DNA from 3 places in the Geobacillus sp. FSL K6-3411 genome. Region 2 is predicted to be linked to each of the others. Evidence: riboswitches for the same ligand, from Rfam matches in the RefSeq annotation. Region 2 holds a riboswitch; each other region holds the start of a gene.
The links. A riboswitch is a leader RNA that binds a small molecule or an ion and turns the genes downstream of it on or off. The one in region 2 is predicted to bind thiamine pyrophosphate.
Positions count from the first base shown of each region.

Region 1: it holds a riboswitch for thiamine pyrophosphate, as region 2 does, so the genes downstream of both, NSQ22_RS03460 (ECF transporter S component) here and thiC (phosphomethylpyrimidine synthase ThiC) in region 2, are expected to answer to the same signal.
Region 3: it holds a riboswitch for thiamine pyrophosphate, as region 2 does, so the genes downstream of both, NSQ22_RS11245 (long-chain fatty acid--CoA ligase) here and thiC (phosphomethylpyrimidine synthase ThiC) in region 2, are expected to answer to the same signal.

Region 1 is NZ_CP150187.1:677,250-680,506, reverse strand. It holds gene NSQ22_RS03465 (ABC transporter ATP-binding protein) at 1-1,371, opposite strand, end outside; gene NSQ22_RS03460 (ECF transporter S component) at 1,387-1,977, opposite strand; TPP riboswitch at 2,236-2,343, opposite strand; gene NSQ22_RS03455 (class I SAM-dependent rRNA methyltransferase) at 2,490-3,257, shown strand, end outside.
Region 2 is NZ_CP150187.1:442,091-445,347, reverse strand. It holds gene NSQ22_RS02210 (aminotransferase class I/II-fold pyridoxal phosphate-dependent enzyme) at 1-124, opposite strand, end outside; gene thiC (phosphomethylpyrimidine synthase ThiC) at 467-2,158, opposite strand; TPP riboswitch at 2,322-2,435, opposite strand; gene NSQ22_RS02200 (HAMP domain-containing methyl-accepting chemotaxis protein) at 2,563-3,257, opposite strand, start outside.
Region 3 is NZ_CP150187.1:2,225,718-2,228,974, reverse strand. It holds gene NSQ22_RS11250 (IS110 family transposase) at 1-1,115, opposite strand, end outside; TPP riboswitch at 1,818-1,927, shown strand; gene NSQ22_RS11245 (long-chain fatty acid--CoA ligase) at 1,957-3,084, shown strand; gene NSQ22_RS11240 (acyl-CoA reductase) at 3,081-3,257, shown strand, end outside.

The DNA.
Region 1 (3,257 bases), 240 kb from region 2:
CCAACGTCTCGTCGCAAAGCGGCGGACGATTTGTTCATCGTGAGTGACCATCACAATCGCTGCCCCTTGTTCACGGTACGATTCAAGCATCTCGAGCAAAGCGAACGTATTTTTCGCATCCTGCCCAAATGTCGGCTCATCAAGCAAAAAGAGTCGTTGGCCGGCAACAACGGAGGCAGCCACACTCAATCGACGCTTTTGGCCGACTGACAGCTGGTACGGATGCGTATCTTGTTGGCCGACAAGGTCAAATTCGCGCAAAAGACGGGCGACTGTTTCTTCTGTTTCCTCGCTCGAACGCCCCTCGAGCCGGAGCGAATAAGCGAGCTCATCCCGTACGGAATGGGTGACAAATTGGAACTCCGGATTTTGAAACACAAAAGCGATATGACGATGCAATGGCTGCCGCTGCTTGACATCATCTCCTAACAACCGATAATCTCCTTGTGTACGGATGAGCTGCATGAGTGCGTGCAAGAGTGTACTCTTACCGGCACCATTTCGGCCAGTGACAGCAATCCATTCACCTGCCCGCACCACCGCTTCGGAAACGCTAATTTTCACTTCCCGCTTGCGAAAACCACGAAAATCGCGAAGACAAAGGAGTTCTTCTCCTTCCCGCCACTTCCGCCGCTGTACCCTCCGGTCGTATTCGTCCCAAACGCCCGGATGCCAAATGCCTTCAGCGCTGATGACATCTTTATATTGGGAAAATACTGTTCTTGCCTTGCCATCAGCCATGACTCTTCCATCACGGCCGAGCAGCACAATCCGATCAACAAAGTCAAGGACATGATCGATTTTATGTTCGACGATGATGACCGTTTTATCGCGGCTCACCTTCTTGACAGTTTGCCATACTGCTTTTGTCCCTTCCTCATCAAGCAGTGCGGTCGGCTCATCCAAAAACAGGACCTCCGGCTCAAGCGCAAGCACGGAAGCGAGCGCCAGCCGCTGTTTCATCCCGCCGGAGAGTGTATGAATATCCGTATGCGGTTCGATTGTCAACCCAACTTGATCCAAAAGAGCGCGAATGCGGGCGGGCATCTCCTCGCGCGGTACCCCTCTATTTTCAAGAGCGAATGCGATTTCCTCATCCGCGTACGGCATGCAAAATTGTGCATCCGGGTCTTGAAACACATAGCCCCACCGTTTTGGCAGCTCGAGATGTTCCGCCTTCATCGGCACATCGACTGAGTTGGGAATGATGCCAGCCATCACTTGCAACAACGTTGACTTGCCACATCCAGATGGGCCAAGAAAGAGCACTTTCTCCCCTGCGGTAATCGACAGTGATAAATCGTGAAACAACAGCTCACGATGTCCGGGAAATTTGAGGCGCAGCCGATCGATTGTAATTCCATGTCCCATCGTTTATCAGCCGCCTTATCGGTTCAGCGCATCATAATCTTCTTTTGAAGCTGGCCGCCACATCTGTGTCACCCCGGTTTTCTCAAGCGCCTTGGCCAACGAGACAGCGAACACGCCGGAAATGAGGATGGCACCAACAAAACGTGCCAGCAAAAAGAGCGCCATATTCCATGGGGCTAGCGCCTCGATATATCCTTTGTAAAAGTCCATGATGAGCGAACCGACCGTGGCGCTGACTGCGCTTAACGATACGACGAACACGTCAAAGCGCCGATAGCGGAACGCCGCAAACACAAGCTCAGCAAACAATCCTTGAACAACTCCATAAATGAGCACCTCAAGCCCCCATTGCGACCCCATGATCAATTCGCCGGACGAAGCCGCAATTTCGGCAAGCAGCGCCACTCCTGGCTTACGGATGAGCAAATAGGTAAGCGATGAAGCGATAAACCACATGCCGTAAACCAATTGATCGGCATGAACCCCGAACACTTTCACGACTTCATATACTGGGGACCATACTTTGTAAATGACACCAAACACGATTGCAATCACAATCGTTGTCAAAATGTCAGCCAACTTCAATCCTCTTGCTGTCTTCACCATCGCATGCCTCTCCTTCCACAATCGTCCCCCGCTCCATCAATGTCAGTCTAACGGACTGTCATCATTCGAACGGGTACGCCATCTTCAAAAACTTATATTCGCCGCCGCTCGGCGGCTTCACAAATTTGCTTGGCAATTGACATTCTTTCTCCCCCTTTTCCAAAAAATAAAAACGCCGCTTCCTTTACTAACTAGCGTAAAGAAAGCGGCTTGGGCATACCATTTCGCAAGGCAAGGCAAAACCATCCTTACCCCATGTGTAGCTCCTCTCCACTTCCCTACGCTGGTATTACCCAGATCAGGTGCTAAGGGTCTCAAAGGCACACTTTGATCTCAGCCTTTCTAAAGGCCCCCCTAGTGGATGTCCCATCATGATGACATTTTCCTATTCAAATTTATCATATCACGGCAGCGGTGATTGTCAACTCTTTTTTCCGTCCGGCGTTGCGCCGCCCACCATGATTCGCTATGATTAAAACGCAACGACTGACTATCGAATGGGAGTGGAATTGATGGCAAAAGTCATTTTAAAACGCCAACGAAAAAAGCGGCTTGAACAAGGTCATCCATGGATTTTCCAAAGTGAAGTCGACCGCATTGAAGGGGACATTACGCCAGGTGATTTCGTCGATGTCTATAACCACCAAGGTTATTGGCTGGCGAAAGGATACATTAACCCGGCCTCACAAATCATTGTGCGCATACTGACGCAAAACCCCGATGACGAACTGAATGAGGAGTTTTTTATCGAGCGCATCCGCCAGGCATGGGCGTACCGTGAACGGATGATTCCCGGCATCCGCTCTTGCCGCGCCATCTATGGAGAGGCCGATTTTCTGCCTGGGCTCATCGTCGATAAATACGAGGATGTGCTCTCTGTACAAATTTTGGCGCTTGGAATGGAAAAACGTAAAGATTGGATTTTGCGCGGCTTGCTTGATGTGTTCGCACCAAGAGCCATTTATTTGCGCAACGATGTGTACGTTCGGGAACTTGAGGGACTTAAACAAGAAAAAGGCTTTTGGTATGGAGAAGCAGAAACAGAAATCGAAATCGAGGAAAACGGCGTCAAATATATTGTCGATATTGAAGGTGGTCAAAAAACCGGCTTTTTCTTCGACCAGCGGCAAAACCGCGCCGCCCTCCGCCCGCTCATCGGCCCGGAGACAACCGTGCTTGACTGCTTCACTCATACCGGTTCATTTATGCTAAACGCCTGTCTGTACGGAGCAAAACACGTCACCGCTGTCGACATTTCCGAACATGCGATTGAAACGGCG
Region 2 (3,257 bases):
CTGGCGCCCCGATGCCTAAATCGATGACATCAACCCCTTTTTTCGCAAGCTCGACCTTTTTTCGCTCAAAGTCCGAAAATAAATACGGCGGCATTCTTCTCACAAGGTCGGAAGCCATCTTCATCGCGGCCTCTCCCCCTTCGATTCGATTGTTTGAGGCGCGGAACAAGCAAACGACAGGGTGTTCGATGCTGGCTGGAGCCGGATCATCACTCACCGTTGTTTGGCAACTGCCCTCTCTGAACGATGGAACTGTTGCTTTGGTGAACATGTATCATTTGTCTCGTCTAGCTCATCTCCTCTCGTAAATCATTTTATTATTCATTTCAAATAATTAGAATATCGATCGAATGGAAGGAGCTCCCTTTCGTTGCTTTTCTCACCCCCATCTACACTACCGCTTTATAAGCATAAAAGAAAAACCGGACGCCTAGTTAACGTCCGGTATACAAAACGTATCCTCTCCTTACCGATACAGCGATGAACCGCCGCGCACAAATTCGTTCGCCTTTTCTTTCATTCCTTCTTCTTTGATTTTCCGTTGCAGCTCGTGTGAGATGTTCATCGAGCAAAATTTCGGCCCGCACATCGAGCAAAAATGAGCGGTTTTCGCCGCCTCAGCCGGCAATGTTTCATCATGATACTCGCAAGCCCGCTCCGGATCGAGCGATAAGTTGAACTGGTCATTCCAGCGAAACTCAAAGCGCGCTTTCGAGAGCGCATCGTCGCGCTGCTGGGCGGCTGGGTGACCTTTCGCCAAATCGGCGGCGTGGGCGGCGATTTTATATGTAACGACCCCGACGCGCACATCCTCTTTATTTGGTAACCCTAAATGTTCTTTCGGCGTCACATAGCAAAGCATGGACGTCCCGTAGGCACCGATGATCGCGGCGCCAATCGCCGACGTGATGTGGTCGTATCCCGGCGCAATGTCGGTGACAAGCGGCCCTAACGTATAAAACGGTGCACCATGACAAAGCTCTTGTTCTCGCTCGACGTTTTCGCGGATTTTCTGCATCGGAATATGCCCCGGTCCTTCAATCATGACTTGCACGTCATGCTCCCAAGCGATTTTCGTCAGCTCACCGAGCGTCTCAAGTTCAGCAAACTGTGCCTCGTCGTTTGCATCAGCAATGGACCCCGGGCGCAAGCCGTCACCAAGCGAAATGGCAACATCGTATTGTTTTAAAATCTCGCATATTTCTTCAAAATGCGTATATAAGAAGTTTTCTTCATGGTGGGCCAAACACCATTGCGCGATGATTGAGCCGCCACGTGAGACGATGCCGGTCGTCCGATTGACGGTGAGCGGAATGTAATGAAGCCGCACACCAGCGTGGATCGTCATGTAGTCAACCCCTTGTTCAGCCTGCTCAATCAATGTCTCGCGGTACACGTCCCATGTCAACTTCTCTGGTACGCCGCCTACTTTCTCAAGCGCCTGATAAATCGGCACTGTTCCGATTGGAACTGGCGAATTGCGGATAATGTATTCACGCGTTTCGTGAATTTGTTTGCCGGTCGACAAATCCATCACCGTATCAGCACCCCAGCGTACCGCCCACAGCAGTTTTTCCACTTCATTCTCAATCGAGGAAGAAACAGCCGAGTTGCCGATGTTGGCGTTAATTTTTACATGAAAACGGCGGCCGATGATCATCGGTTCGCTTTCTGGATGATTAATATTCGAAGGGATGATCGCTCGGCCAGCGGCAACCTCCTGGCGGACGATTTCCGGGTCGATTTGTTCGCGAATCGCGACAAATTCCATTTCCGGTGTAATGATTCCTTTTTTGGCGTAATGCATTTGCGTGACCACTTTCCCCGGCTTCGCCCGCAGCGGACGTCGTGCAAACGGAAGCGACGCCGCACGGCCGGCGGTGGACTGTGGCTCCGTTTCTTCGACATCTCCTCGCTCAACAATCCAGTTGCGGCGAAGAAGCGGCAATCCTTTTTCTACATTCGGCTCAAAATCAGGATCTGTGTATGGACCGGTTGTGTCATAGACGCGCACCGGTTTGTTTTCCACCTCTCCTTGCGGTGTCTTCGTCGGTGATAACGCGATTTCTCTCATCGGCACGCGCACGTCCGGCCGTGATCCTTCGACGTACACTTTCCGGCTGGCTGGAAATGACATAAACGAGCGAATGTTTTCCATACGGATTCCCCCTCTAAATCAACGATGGTTTAGGATCCGAGGCCAAGCCAGCCGAAGCAAAGGCAAAAACGAGCCGCTCTTTGCCGTGAAAAATAAAAACGGGTCCCGCAACACGGAACCCGATCAAGGCAAAAAGGCCAAATGAACAGTCTAAGCGTCCATCTGTTCCCGCTGCCTGCTTCCCTACGCTGGCATGACCCAGATCAGGTTCAAAGGGTCAAAGAACTTCATCGCGTTCTTTTCTCAGCCCGGCTCTCGGACTCCCCTAGCAGATAAGCGTATAACAATGATGACTGACTTTTTTTTATTTTACTACATAATGAGAAAATAAACAAACCATTTTATTCCATATCACAACTGATGTACCGTGTTTCTTTCCTCAGTAAACGCGCTTTTTTTCCGCTTCACACCGAAAATTGCTTTAACATCGTCCGCATCTCGTCCGCCATCTGACCGAGCGATGCCGACGAAGAAGCAATTTCTTCAACAGAAGCCATTTGTTCTTGAGTCGCTGCCGATACATTGGCAGCACTAGCTGCTGACTGTTCGACAATTTTGGTCATCTGTTGGAACGCCTCATCCACCTGGCGGGCATGGCCCGTCATTTGTTCAATCGCAGACGATACTTGTCCAATTTGTTCGCTTACTTGACCGACCGCCTCACGAATATCGGCAAACGACTGACCGGCAACAGCGACGACGTCCAACCCTTGCGCCACTTCAGCGACGACCCGTTCCGTGGAGGCGATTGCCTGCTTCGTCTCTTCCTGGATGTAGCTAATCAGATCGGAAATTTGCTGCGCTGAGTGCGCTGACTGCTCCGCCAACTTCCGCACCTCGTCCGCGACAACGGCAAATCCTTTCCCTTGCTCACCGGCACGCGCCGCTTCGATCGCCGCATTGAGCGCCAGTAAATTCGTCTGTGACGCGATGCTCGTAATCGCTTCAGTAATTTGTCCAATCTCGTTCGATCGCTCCCCGAGCCCTTTAACGACTTGGCCGAGCGATTGAACGTGGTCATAAATAAATTGCATTTGCTCAGACATTTGCATCACAGATTGCTTGCCATCCCCTGCTTTTGTTGCCGTTTCTTGGGCGC
Region 3 (3,257 bases), 1.8 Mb from region 2:
TCGTGCAGCTGCCGAAACGCTTCGTTGTGGCGGATCATCGGCATCATCACGCGGAAGAGGAGGGCGCGCAACCGCCTTCTTCCACGCTTCGAGATCCGTTTTTGCCCTTTGTGTTGGCCGGAGGAATGTTCCCGCAGCGTCAGGCCCGCTAATTTGATAAGCTGCCGCGGATCCTGATAATGGGAGAAACTCCCGATCTCTGATAACAGTTCTACGATGGTCGCATCGCCTAAGCCCGGAACGGTCTTCAACCATTCGTACTCGACCGATGTCTGTACGAGTTCGATCAGCTGCTCTGTCAGTGCCTCGATTTCTTCTTCCAGTTGGCGGTACCGGCGGACAAGCGTGGCAATTTCGATACGGGCCATCTGTTGTCCTTCCGTTACGCCAATGGAGTGTTGGGCCAATTCCATCAACTTCTTCGCTTTCGGTTTTTGTGGCGATTGTAATCCCTCACTTTGCCGGTAAAGGGCCAGCACCTCTTCCAGTTCTTTTCCTGCCAGATCACTCGGAAATGGCGTATATTCCAGCACCGCGAGCGCCATTTTCCCAAATGACGGGAAGACTTGGGAAAACTCTGGAAAATATCGATCGAGCCAGCGAATCATCTGATTTCGAACTGCTCCCTGTTCTTCCACCAATTTGGAGCGAAATGTCGCTCCAACGCGCAGCTCCGCCTCCATCCCTTTCAGAATACGCGGATAGCTGAATCGGCCGTCTTTCACTAACCGGGCAATGACGAGCGCATCTTTCGCATCATGCTTGGTTGGAAGGTTATCGTCCAGCTCTTTCGATCGCTTCACGTGCATCGGGTTTGTCATGACGAGAGGGATGCCTTTCTCATCAAGAAAATAGGCGAGATTCAGCCAATAATGTCCCGTTGGCTCGATGCCAACGATCACCTCGGTTTTTCCAAATTCCTTCATGGCTTCTACGATACACTGGTACAACCATTCCAATCCTTCTCTCGATTGCAGAACGGGAAACGGCTTTTTTAACACCCTCCCTCGCTCATCCACAAAGCAGGCATAATGTTTTTTCTTTGCGATATCCATCCCAACAACCAGCGTTTGATCGGTGACTTGATTAATCTTCTTGTTTGAGATAGAATTCATGTATAGTCCTCCTTGGTATCCAAATTAGGGGTCAATTCGTGCGATTGACACCCCCGAATCATACCAAGAGGGCTTTTTTTATTCAAGTCCCCGAAAAAACTTCTAACAGGAATGCTCCTTTCTAATAAATTAATTTTGTAACATAATAAAAAAATGGCGTATTATTAATTTTCTACAAACATTTATTCATTTTTAATCCTGATACCTCTATGTTTCTAGATATTCGCCACGAAATGGACTTGACAATCAGATTTTTTTGAATTGTGGTACAAAAACGTAATTTCCTGTATGGTAAACGTGATCTAAACATTAACCAGGGAGGAATTTTTATTTGCGATCCCAGTTTATCAAATATTTTATTTATTTACCATACTTCGCTAGTTTACTTGGGGGTAATCATCTTGTTTTTTAGTAAAAACAGAGACTGTTGAAAAAACGGCCGATTTTTTATGTCCTCCATCCCTCCTGTCGGCCAAGCGAAAGTCAGACCAGAAGCAGCGAGCAACGAAGGAAGCATAATGTTTCACTGCTACGGGTAAGCTGGGGGAAAGACAACGGTTGTGTAGTGCCGCAAATTTGGCTCATCCGTCCCGGGTGTCCCTTGCTATACGCTAGCTGGACGTTTACAGGAAGGGGGATGCTTCCATCGCTTTTTTTCTTGCATTCTTTTTTTATAAAGAGTAGACTTTGATTGTAAAAAGATAATACGTTTACGGGAGCTTGTGGAATCAGGCTGAGAGTACGGCTAATCCGCCGTTGACCGTTTGAACCTGTTGGATAATGCCAGCGCAGGGAAAGAGAGTATGGACAAGCACTTTGCCTGCGCGCAAAGTGCTTTTTTATGTGGATCGGAATGCGCGATAAGTGGAAAGGGGCGGGGAAGGTGACTCAACAAGAAATCATCGAAAGCTTGCTTCAGTTTATCAATCAAGAAACGTCCACAGAGGAAGAATTCAATGAGCATGCACTCATGCTATTTGCTTATCAATACGAAAACAATCTCCCGTATCGTACATATTGCATGCAAAAAGGAAAAACGGCAAGAACGGTGAAAACGTGGCGGGATATTCCGGCTGTACCGATTAACGCCTTTAAAGAATTAACGTTAAGTTGTGTTTCCCCCGAACAGGCTGAGCGCGTGTTTATGACGAGCGGCACGACGAGAGGCGTGCGCGGGAAACATTATCATCCAACGTTAAGCGTGTACGATCATTCGATGATCGTCAATTTTCGAAAGCGGTTCATGAAAGAGCGTGACAAAATCAAAATGGGAATTCTTTTCCCGACAGAAGAGCATATGCCGAACTCTTCACTCGCTCATTATTTAGCCCTCGCCGTCAACGTGTTTGGCACGGAAGACAGCCACTATCTTGTCGACCGCGACGGCCTTAATATGGATCGGCTTCTTGCTGAGCTCGAACAGGCGGAACAATCAGGTGAGCCGTACGCTCTTTTAGGCGCTTCGTTTAGCTTCGTTCATGTATTTGAGGAGCTCGCAAAGCGCGGCAAAACATTCCGCTTGCCGGAAGGAAGCCGGATTCTTGATACGGGCGGCTTTAAAAACCAGTCCCGGGAAATGGATTTGGACGAATTTTATGATACGCTGTCTGCTTACCTTGGCGTCCCGCGCCGTGAGTGCATCAACATGTACGGAATGACCGAGCTTAGCACGCAATTTTACGATGACGGAAATGAGACCGTTCCATCGGTGAAATCCGGACCGCATTGGATTCGCACAAGGGTGATTCACCCGTTGACCGGAGAAGAGATGCCAAAAGGGAAACGCGGCGTCCTCGTTCATTGCGATCTCGGCAACTTTAACTCGGTAACAACGATTTTGACAGAAGATATGGGCGTGGAAACAGACGGCGGCTTTTTGTTGCTTGGCCGGGTGCAAGGGGCGGAAGCAAAAGGTTGCTCGATGGCGGTCGAAGAATTCATTCGTGCGGCGAAGGGGACATCCGAATGAGAGAATATGCCGGCTATATTCCTCATATCGGGGATGAACCGATCGAAACGCGCGTGTTAACGTTTGAAAAAAACGGCGAAAGAGTCGAAGTGGAAGTTCCTCTTTTAACGGTCGAGCAGTTAAACAAAGTCATCGAAAAAGTGAAACAGGCTAGCGCCCAGTTTCTCAAATCG